DNA from 2 places in the Bacillus cereus group sp. RP43 genome. Region 2 is predicted to be linked to the other one. Evidence: riboswitches for the same ligand, from Rfam matches in the RefSeq annotation. Region 2 holds a riboswitch; the other holds the start of a gene.

Region 1 (4,915 bases), 620 kb from region 2:
TAACTTGATTTGTAACAGATTGTGCTGATTTTGAAATTTCCCCAAAGAAAGCACCACTACTTTCAACAAGTTTCATTCCAGATTCTACTTCTTTTAAAGTATTTTGCATTGAAACAACAGCTTCTTCCGTTTCAACTTGTGTTTCCCCTATTAATTTCGCTATATCTTTTGCTGATACTTCCGTCTGCTCTGCTAATTTACGCACTTCATCAGCAACAACGACAAATCCATTTCCGGTTTCCTCAGCACGTGAAGCTTCAATAAAAGCATTTAAAGCTAGCGAATTGGTTTGATTTGAAATACCGGTAATTACTGTTACAATATCACTAATTTCTTTTGATTTTGTTTCCAAAGAATAAATAGTAGAAGATAAATCTTGTACTGCATTTTGTATTATGTTCATTTGATTAATCGTCTGTTCAATAACACCATTTCCTTTTACCGAATGATGCTCCATACCTTCAGACTCTTTCGCCATTTGTTTTGCAGCATTATTTATCTCTTCCATCTTATCTTCCATTTCATATACAATACCTAAATACTTTGGTCCTGAAGTTTCTTGTGACTGAGCGCCAGCTCTTAACTCAACCATAGAACTTACGATTCCTTGGACTGCCATGCTATTCTCTTTCGTACTCACTGACAATTCTTGTGAAGATGAGGAAACCTGTTCTGCTGTCTGCTTCACTTTATCTATAATTCCTTTAAACTTCTCGATGGTACTATTAAAATACGCATTAATAATACCTATATCATCTGGTCTTTCCTCTAATTTAATACTTAAATCACCTTCACCGACTTTGCGCAATCCTTCACGTAAATCTCGCAATGGAGCAAGTGCGTTACGTACAATTAAGAATTGAATAAAAGTTGCAATTAAAACAGAAATACAAATAAACATTAAACCTTGTATAATGAACTTTTCCTTTGTACTAGGAACAATAGAGGCATCTACATCAGCTGCAACAAGTGCCACAATATTATCTTCTCCATCTTTAATTGGCTCTAATATCGTTACCCATGTTCCTAATGCGTCTTCATATACTTCTGTCATATTTGCTTTTTTCGTGCTCATTACTTTATCATACGCTTCCATCCAAAGATCTGGTTGTTTATAATAGTCTCCCGGTCTTACTTCAACAACATTTGCTAAACCTGTAGACAAATCGACGATTTGTAGCTCACCTTTTTCATTTTCTTTTGCTCCAACAATGTACGTTTGTCCAACACTGTTCAATTCTTCCGTTGATTCATCTAATTTCTCTGTTAACTTCTCTCTCTTTTCTCTTTCTGCCGTTGGGTCTTTTGCAACATCTCTCAATATTTCTGCGTCTAATTTATGTAATACCGTATCTCCTGTTTCAAAAGAATGCCTTTCAAATATAGACATCATACTATTTTGAAACATGTTAAAACTTAACGCTCCCATAGTACCGACAAGCGTCAAAATAACTAACACAGTTAACAATACATTCTTTTGAAGAAACGATAACTTATGCCAATATCTTTTCATTAACATCACCTTTCTTAATTAACTTAATATAAAGTAAAACTATTAAAATATAAACCTCAACAATTGATAACTATTCTCATTTGTTTACAAATAAAAAAAGACCAATGAAAAGAGCATTGGTCAAGACCAACCCTATCCGTCCGGTAACTGGCTAGCGTAGCCTTTCGGCCTTAGCTCCTGTAGTTTTGCGTCCTAATGTTTCCATCAGTTTGCCTTTCTCGCTGAACGAGTTGAACGATATGGGAGTTCTATGAGAATTAAATTATTCTCTACAAAAGATTACAACATAAAAATTAAAATGTCTACCTATTTAGAGATGCAAATATAAAGTTTTAATGTATTATTTTTTCGAAATAATTTAACAAAGTACGTGAATGTTACATTTCTTGTGTTATATAATAAAAAATGTATATAACACAAGGATTGTTTTGAGTATTTATTTTAATTTTCATTTAAATTAAATTATTCGAATATATCTTAACTAATGAATTTCGGAGGTAGTTTATCATGTTTTGGCTACAATTTCTTACGTTACTACTCTGCATTTTTATTGGCGCACGCCTAGGCGGAGTTGGTCTAGGAGTAATGGGTGGCGTTGGTATGGCAATACTTGTTTTCGTCTTCCACTTACAACCTACAGCTCCTCCTATTGATGTAATGCTTATGATTTTAGCAGTAATTACAGCTGCCGGTGCACTGCAAGCCGCTGGAGGAATGGACTACCTTGTTCATCTGGCTGAGAAAGCATTACGAAAAAATCCAAAGCGCATTACATTCTTTGCTCCAATTGTTACTTATTTATTTACACTGTGCGCAGGAACTGGTCACGTTGCTTATTCTGTACTTCCTGTTATCGCAGAAGTCTCTCGCGAATCTGGGATTAGACCGGAACGACCAATGTCAATTGCCGTAATCGCTTCCCAACAAGCAATTACAGCTAGTCCTATATCAGCTGCAACAGTTGCACTTTTAGCAATGCTAGCTGACTATAAAATCACCTTATTAGATATTTTAAAAGTAAGTATCCCTTCTACTTTCATCGCTTGTATGGTAGCTGCATTTGTTGCTAGCAAAATGGGGAAAGAATTAAATGAGGACCCTGAATACTTAAAACGACTAAAAGAAGGAATGATTCCTAAGATTGAAGAGAAAAAAGAATTTGTTGGTGTAAAAGGCGCTAAACTATCCGTTATCCTTTTCCTAGTAGGAACTTTCCTTGTCGTACTTCTCGGTTCATTTGAAGTACTTCGTCCAGGATGGATGGTTGATGGGAAGTTAGTTCGTCTTTCCATGCCAAACACAATTGAAATGGTTATGTTAACGATCGCAGCTCTTATTATTATTTTCTGTAAACCAAATGTAGAAAGCATCGTGTCTGGTAACGTCTTTAAAGCAGGAGCAACAGCAGTTGTTGCTATTTTTGGTATCGCTTGGATGGGAGATACTTTCTTCAACGGAAACTTAAATATAATTCAAGGATCAATTCAACACTTAGTGACAAGTGCACCATGGCTATTTGCTATCGCACTATTCATTCTATCTATTTTACTGTATAGCCAAGCAGCAACAGTTCGTGCTTTAATGCCACTTGGACTATCACTTGGTATTCCGCCAGCATTACTTATTGCAATGTTCCCTGCAGTAAATGGATACTTCTTCATTCCAAACTACGGGACAATCGTTGCTGCAATTAATTTTGATCGCACTGGTACAACAGGAATTGGTAAATATGTTTTAAATCATAGCTTTATGATTCCTGGCCTGATCGCAACATTCACTTCTATCGGAATTGGAATGCTCCTAATATCAATTATGTTTTAAATAAAAGCACAAACCTGCAATTTTAAAGGGTTTGTGCTTTTTTAATCAAACGTTCGTTTAAATATTTTTAACCGTCCATTCTTCCATTATGTTCTTTAATAGTTGTGTGAAGTTCCCTTTTCCTACAAACTCCTATTTACTTCCTCAACTAATTTCTTCGTACTTTCATACGCAGATTCTGCTAAACTAATCGCGGAAATAACGGAAACACCGTCCGCACCTGCTTCTATAACTGAAGCTGTATTTTCAATTGTAATGCCACCAATTCCGACGATCGGTATTGTAATTCCTTGCTCTCTAAAATGAGCTAAACCTTTCGTTCCTTGTACAGCTTTCGTATCTTTTTTCGTACTCGTTGGGAAAATAGGGCCAACACCTAAATAATCAGCTCCGTTTTCAATTGCCCAGCGTGCTTCTTCAATTGTGTGTGTAGATACACCAACAATTTTATCCCCCATTTTTTCACGAACAGAAGTAATTCCTTCATCATCTTGTCCAACATGCACGCCATCTGCATCTAACTCGAGAGCTAGTTCCACATCATCATTTACGATGAATGGTACACCGTACTCCTTACAAATTGCTTGTAGTTCTTTTGCGAAACAAATGCGTTTCTCTCCCGTTAAAGCGCCTTCCCCCTTTTCACGAAATTGAAAAATTGTTATACCACCTTCAAGTGCATCTCTCAATACTCGTAGTGGCTCCTTCGTACAATTGTTACTTCCCATAATAAAATATACTGATAACAACCTAGACATTTCAGCTTTTGTAATCCGCGACATCTAGTTCCCCTCCTTACTATATAATCTCAATCTTCCCATACTTCTCAATATCACCTGAAGTGGTATTCGCTAACTGATTTAAAAATTCAATTTGGAAACTACCCGGTCCCTTTTCCACTGTCTTGGCAGCTGCCAGTTCCGCAGCTACACCATAAAATGTTAATGCCGCTACTGCTGCCTTTACATAATCCTTTTCTACCGCTACAAATGCTCCTATTACAGAAGTTAGTAAACAACCTGTTCCAGTAACTTTCGTTAAAATAGGGTGGCCATTTTGAATAAGAATAGTTCGCTCTCCATCTGTAACAACATCTTCTTCTCCAGTAATTACTGCAACTGTATTTAATTCATCCGCTGCCTGTTTTGCAATATTTACAACATTACCGTTTCCAGTACCAGCGTCCACACCTTTAATTTCCCATTTCTCATTAATAACATTAGCAATTTCAGCCGCATTTCCACGAATTATCGCTAAATCGATTTCAGCTGGAATATATCTCGCAACTTCTGTTCGATAAGAAGTTGCTCCTGCCCCAACTGGATCAAACAATACTGGTACACCATTTGTATTTGCCGATTTACCAGCAAGTAACATCGCTTCTACCTCTTCAGGACGAAGTGTACCCATATTTAAAACAAGAGCTCCCGCAATGCTAGCCATTTCTGCTACTTCTTCTTTTGCATACGCCATTACAGGCGATGCCCCTAACGCTAACAAACCGTTAGCTGTAAAATTTGTTACAACAACATTTGTAATATTATGAACGAGCGGATTAGACTCTCTTACCAAATCCACTAC
Region 2 (5,633 bases):
TTTGCAATGCTAGCAATCCCGCTTACTGGGATAAGCATATACTTTGAAAAGTATTACATCATGTGGGCGTTACTACCACTTGCTATCCTCATCTTTACACTTGGATATGCAACATTTAAAACAAATGGTTACGGCGTAAACGGAGAACAAATTACGATTATACATCGTAGTATTGGGAAACATACAGGACTTGTAAGAAGAAGACACGTCCAATCAATTGAAAAAACACAATCATATTTCCAGCGCCGAGCGGATTTATGTACGTATACGTTTTCTAGTGCATCATCGAATTATAAACTAGAGCATACGAGAGTAGAAGATGCGGAGAGAATGCTGGATTGGTATAAGAAGAGAATAAGTGAGAATTAACCTGAAAAGGCTTGCCTAGTATGAAAGGCAGGCTTTTTTGTTATATAGAAATAAGAAATAAGTAATTTTTAATTGGCCCAGGTTTTCTTTAGTTTAATCTATTAGTACAACTATAGCGCACATTTATCAATACGTATCAGAAAAAAGGTATAATACTTCCGTTTCAGGAAAATTAGTGGAATTTTTGATATAAATGGTATACTAATGTAGAAATAGTATTAGGAGGTTATATATGATAAGTCAGTTGAAAAGAGAAGCACTTGATGCATTAAAAGGAAAATGGGGATTAGCGGTAGGGGCAACCTTATTACTTGGAATCCTTATTGGAGCTATCGAACTTCTAACCACAGGTGTTTTCTCGATGTTTTGGGGTTGGGAAGAAGCAAGTGAGTCGCTTACAGTAAGTATTATTGCAATGCTTATTATCGGTCCGTTAACAATGGGTGCCTATTACCTTGTTTTAAATGTAATTCGTGGGACTAATGCTAGTATTGGTCATTTATTTAGATGGTTTAGCGATGGAAGTAAGTTTATGAAGGCATTTTTAACATATTTACTAATGTATGTATACGTAATTCTATGGACATTACTTCTTATTATTCCAGGTATTATTAAATCATTTTCTTATTCTATGACGTATTTTATTTTGAATGATCATCCAGAATACACAGCGAATCAAGCAATTACTGAAAGTCGTCGTATGATGAATGGACATAAAATGGATTACTTTTTACTATGCTTAAGTTTCCTTGGCTGGTTCATTTTAAGTATTCTTACTGTAGGAATCGGTTTCTTATGGTTAGCACCTTATTTCTACGCGACATCGGCAGCATTTTATGAAGAGATTTCAAAAGAATATTATAAAAAAGAAGGTACTACTTTCTAATAAAACATCTAAACCATCTGTTCCCTATATTCTTTAGGGGATAGGTGGTTTGATTTTTCTTAAATGTGCACAAAATTGTAGTAATAGAAGACTTTGATAAATTCGTTCTTTGTGAAGTGAATTTGTTAAGTAGTTTATAAATAAAAAAATGTTATTACTCAATTCAACGGGAGTAATAACATTTTTTATTTAGTGATGAAAGAATTACCGTCGTCTTATAAAGTAAAACAATAAAGATGATAAAGTAATAGGAAGATCTAAACCAGTAAATCCTATTGGAGTAAAAGATATAAAAAGTTCTCTAGTCATAAATATACCGAATAAATAATTATAGAAGAAACCTAATAATAAGAATAAAGGAATTCCGATTTTTAATTCGTGACTTATCTTTATTTTTTTATAGCAAAACTCCCCCAATAAACAACCAATAAGAACAGGAATACTTCCAAGAATCACATACATAATAATTGATACCCAAATCGGTCCCCATGAATCTGCATAATTTGGAACTAGTGTATACTGTAAAACATTCACAACGACAGAGAAAACTAGTAAGCATGTTAAATAGCTAATAGAAAATTTTTTCAATGGAATCATCCTTATAAAATTTTGATTGCCTCAGTTAGGTATTTTTTTAAAAATATAAATTCTTTTAAATTATAGATTAAATGTATGAGGAGAATCAACTTGTTAAAAGGTTATTTCATATTAATGGATATATTAGGAATGAATATAAAAGTATAGATGTATAGTCAACGTTGTGTATTTGATGTTATCATATTGTGATATAGAAATTTTTAATAGAAGAAGCAACTAACAATTCAAAGGTAATGAAGCCTTTGTTGTATAAAGAAAATACTTAGTAGTACTCAACAATATTAAAAATAAGATATGTATTTATATAATTTTAGTAGAAATGGGGTTTTAAAAAGGAATGAGTACAAGCATAACACGGCAAAAAATTTTATCGGCCGCTTCTCAAATTGTGCAATATAAAGGGGTTGCTAAATTAACCTTAGAATCAGTAGCAAAAGAAGCGGGTGTAAGTAAAGGTGGACTGTTGTATCACTTTTCAAATAAAGAAGCTTTAATAGAAGGTATGATACTTAAAGGCGTAGCGGATTATGAGGGTGCTATTCACAATAAAGTAGAGGAAGACCCAGAGAGGAAAGGAAGATGGGTTCGCTCTTTTGTAGAGGAAAGATTAAGTAATGAGAGGAGAACAGAAGAGTTGTCTAGTAGTATGATGGCAGCATTAATGCTAAAACCTGAACTACTTGAGCCATTACAACAAGCATTTCAGCAATTGCAAACTAAAATAGAAAATGATGAAATGGATTCAGTTTGTGCAACAATTATTAGATTAGCAGCAGATGGGTTATGGTATTCGGAATGTTTAGGGGTTGGAAGACTAAGCCCCGAATTAAGAGAAAAAGTGATTCAAGCCCTTATTGATAATTCCTATAAATATAATATATAAACTATAGAATTAAAAGTAATTCCCCATTGGTTTATTTAATCTGGTGGGGAATTATTTTTTTATTAGAATAATAGAACAATTGTATAGAGTGTTGAATTATAACCGTCTAGACGGTATAGTAATATTTGGTTCAAAAGGAAAATGAAACAAAAAAATAATAGAAAATATTTTTAGCACACTATTCGAAAGGATAGGCCGCAAAGCTTAGAGTCTACGGTAATATATATTGGTTACTAAGATCGTCTGGTTGCACATTTTGATGCAACCGGACGATCTTTTTTATTATATAAATATAATATTCAAGGAGGAAAATATGCAAACAAAAAGTACTAAAAGGCACATTTCAATGGTTTCATTAGTTTTTCTAGTATTATTTTCAGTGCTGAATGTGTGGGCTCCAGTTATTCAAGCTGCTGTGATGAAAAGTCCAGTGGATGATATTAGCATTTCCCGTACTGATGGCACGACATCTGAACCATATCAGGCTTCAGATGGTATGAAAGTAGAAGTGAAGTGGTCAGCTAAAGAGCAGATAAAAAGTGGAGATCAATTCACAATTGATATGCCAAAAGAATTTCGAAAAGATCTTATGAATATGAATTTTCCTTTAAAAGATGCTGAAGGAAAAATAGTTGGTACATGTGAGATGAAAAAGGGTCTATTGACGTGTACTATGGGTGATTATGTAGAAGGAAAGAATAATATTAAAGGTTCTTTATTCGTAGAATTCTATTTTGCTCTAGAAGCATATGATGGTGTCCAAAAAATCCCATTAGAATTTAACGTTGATGGACAAATCGTAAATAAAGAAGTAAATGTAAGTAATACGACAGAAAGACCGAAGCCGCAGCCCAATACAGATAATCTATTGAAATGGGGTTCTTACAATCAAGAAGATCCGTCTATTGCTGATTGGCTTGTATATGTAAATGCAACTGGAACAGAAATGCAAGATCTTAAATTAACAGACACATTAGGACCTGGGCATGAGTTAATTACAGACAGCATAGTATTAGAAGAGGCTGTATTTGAAGATGGTTATGCAGCAACAAATATTAAGCCAGCAGATTTATCTAAAATTAAAATCAATGCAACGAAGACTGGATTTACAATTGAATTTCCAGACAGCTCAAAAGGTTATATTTTAAGATATAAAACAAAAATTACAAATCCTGCTGCAAAGCCTCATAAAAATACAGTGAAATTAGAAGGCAAAAATATTGAAACTGAAGAAAAAGTAGGACAAGTATTTGTAAGTGGTGGGGGAGGAAGCGGTTCAGGTGACAATAATCCACCTAGCATTGACAAAAATATAGTTGATGAGAATGGTAAGCTTGTAGAGAATCAGCAGTTAACACAAATGGAACAACCTATTCAATATCAAGTTGGTACGCATATACCGAAAGATCCGCCTAAGTATACATCAATGGTAATTAGTGATGATTTAGAAGATGTTTTAGAAGTATTAGAGGCAAAAGTATATGATCAAAATGGCCAAGATATTACTTCTAAAGGAACACTAACGATAGATAAACAAAAAAGTGAAGTAACATTTACGTTCGGTGAGAGCTTTGACTATAAGTCATATGAAGACCAGATAATTAACTTGAATATTAAGGCGAAAATTAAAGCTGATGCAGACTTATCTTCTTATGTAGATAAGAAAATTCCTAATAAAGCAGAGTTACATTTTGATGATAATAAATTAACATCGAAAGAAGTAACTGTTACACCGCCTGAACCTCCAAAAGACGGTACAGTAGCTATTCATAAAATAGATGCTGAGAATCCGAATAAAGGGTTAACAGGTGCAGAATTTGAAGTTCGAAATAGTGCGGATAAGGTTGTTGCAGTACTGAAAACGGACGAAAACGGTTTTTCAGTACCTCAAACTTTAGCTCCTGGGACGTATAAAGTTTATGAAACAGTAGCACCAGAAGGATATCAAAAATTAAAAGAACCAGTAGAGGTTACACTTCAAGCTGGAGAAACAAAGACAATTGAAATTAAAAATACCATGCAAAAGGGTCAAATTGAATTAAAGAAAATTGATTCGGAAAATGGTGGTAAAGCATTAGCAAATGCAGAGTTTGATGTAGTAAAAGACGGTGTAGTAGTTGAACATATTATTACAGATAAAGACGGTAAGGCAATCTCTAAACCGTTAGCACCAGGAAAATATATTTTAAAAGAAACGAAAGCGCCTGAAGGATACCAATTAAAAGAAAAAGAGTTCGAAGTAAATGTAGCAGGGGACGGCATATTCCCAATAACAGTAGAAAATGCAATGGTAAACAAAGGCTCAGTAGAAATTACAAAAGTGGATAAAGAAAGCGGCGCAGTATTAGCGGGTGTCGAATTTGAAGTCCAAGATGAAAAAGGCAAAGTGGTGAAAAAGGTAACGACAGATAAAGATGGAAAAGCGAATGTCTCAGACTTATCAGTAGGAAATTACAAATTAGTAGAGACGAAAAGCTTACCAGGTTACAAAAAACTAACAGAGCCAGTATCATTTGAAATTAAAAAGGGTATGACAGAAGTCTTATCATTGAAAGTAGAAAATGAGCAGTTAGATAAAGGCTCAGTAGAAATTATAAAAGTAGATAAAGACAGCCAAAAAGCATTAGCAGGCGTAGTCTTCGAAGTCCAAGATGAAAAAGGCAAAGTGGTGAAAAAGGTAACGACAGATAAAGATGGAAAAGCGAATGTCTCAGACTTATCAGTAGGAAAATACAAATTAGTAGAGACGGAAAGCTTACCAGGTTACAAAAAACTAACAGAGCCAGTATCATTCGAAATTAAAAAAGGTATGACAGAAGTCTTATCATTGAAAGTAGAAAATGAGCAGTTAGATAAAGGCTCAGTAGAAATTACAAAAGTAGATAAAGACAGCCAAAA

What was found. A riboswitch is a leader RNA that binds a small molecule or an ion and turns the genes downstream of it on or off. The one in region 2 is predicted to bind cyclic di-GMP.
Positions count from the first base shown of each region.
Region 1: it holds a riboswitch for cyclic di-GMP, as region 2 does, so the genes downstream of both, QCI75_RS24650 (methyl-accepting chemotaxis protein) here and QCI75_RS21480 (SpaA isopeptide-forming pilin-related protein) in region 2, are expected to answer to the same signal.

Region 1 is NZ_JARVHQ010000001.1:4,741,447-4,746,361, forward strand. It holds gene QCI75_RS24650 (methyl-accepting chemotaxis protein) at 1-1,513, opposite strand, end outside; cyclic di-GMP riboswitch class I at 1,653-1,737, opposite strand; gene QCI75_RS24655 (anaerobic C4-dicarboxylate transporter family protein) at 2,021-3,334, shown strand; gene thiE (thiamine phosphate synthase) at 3,457-4,116, opposite strand; gene thiM (hydroxyethylthiazole kinase) at 4,133-4,915, opposite strand, start outside.
Region 2 is NZ_JARVHQ010000001.1:4,119,894-4,125,526, reverse strand. It holds gene QCI75_RS21500 (PH domain-containing protein) at 1-369, shown strand, start outside; gene QCI75_RS21495 (DUF975 family protein) at 602-1,255, shown strand; gene QCI75_RS21490 (hypothetical protein) at 1,460-1,843, opposite strand; gene QCI75_RS21485 (TetR/AcrR family transcriptional regulator) at 2,190-2,735, shown strand; cyclic di-GMP riboswitch class I at 2,898-2,990, shown strand; gene QCI75_RS21480 (SpaA isopeptide-forming pilin-related protein) at 3,049-5,633, shown strand, end outside.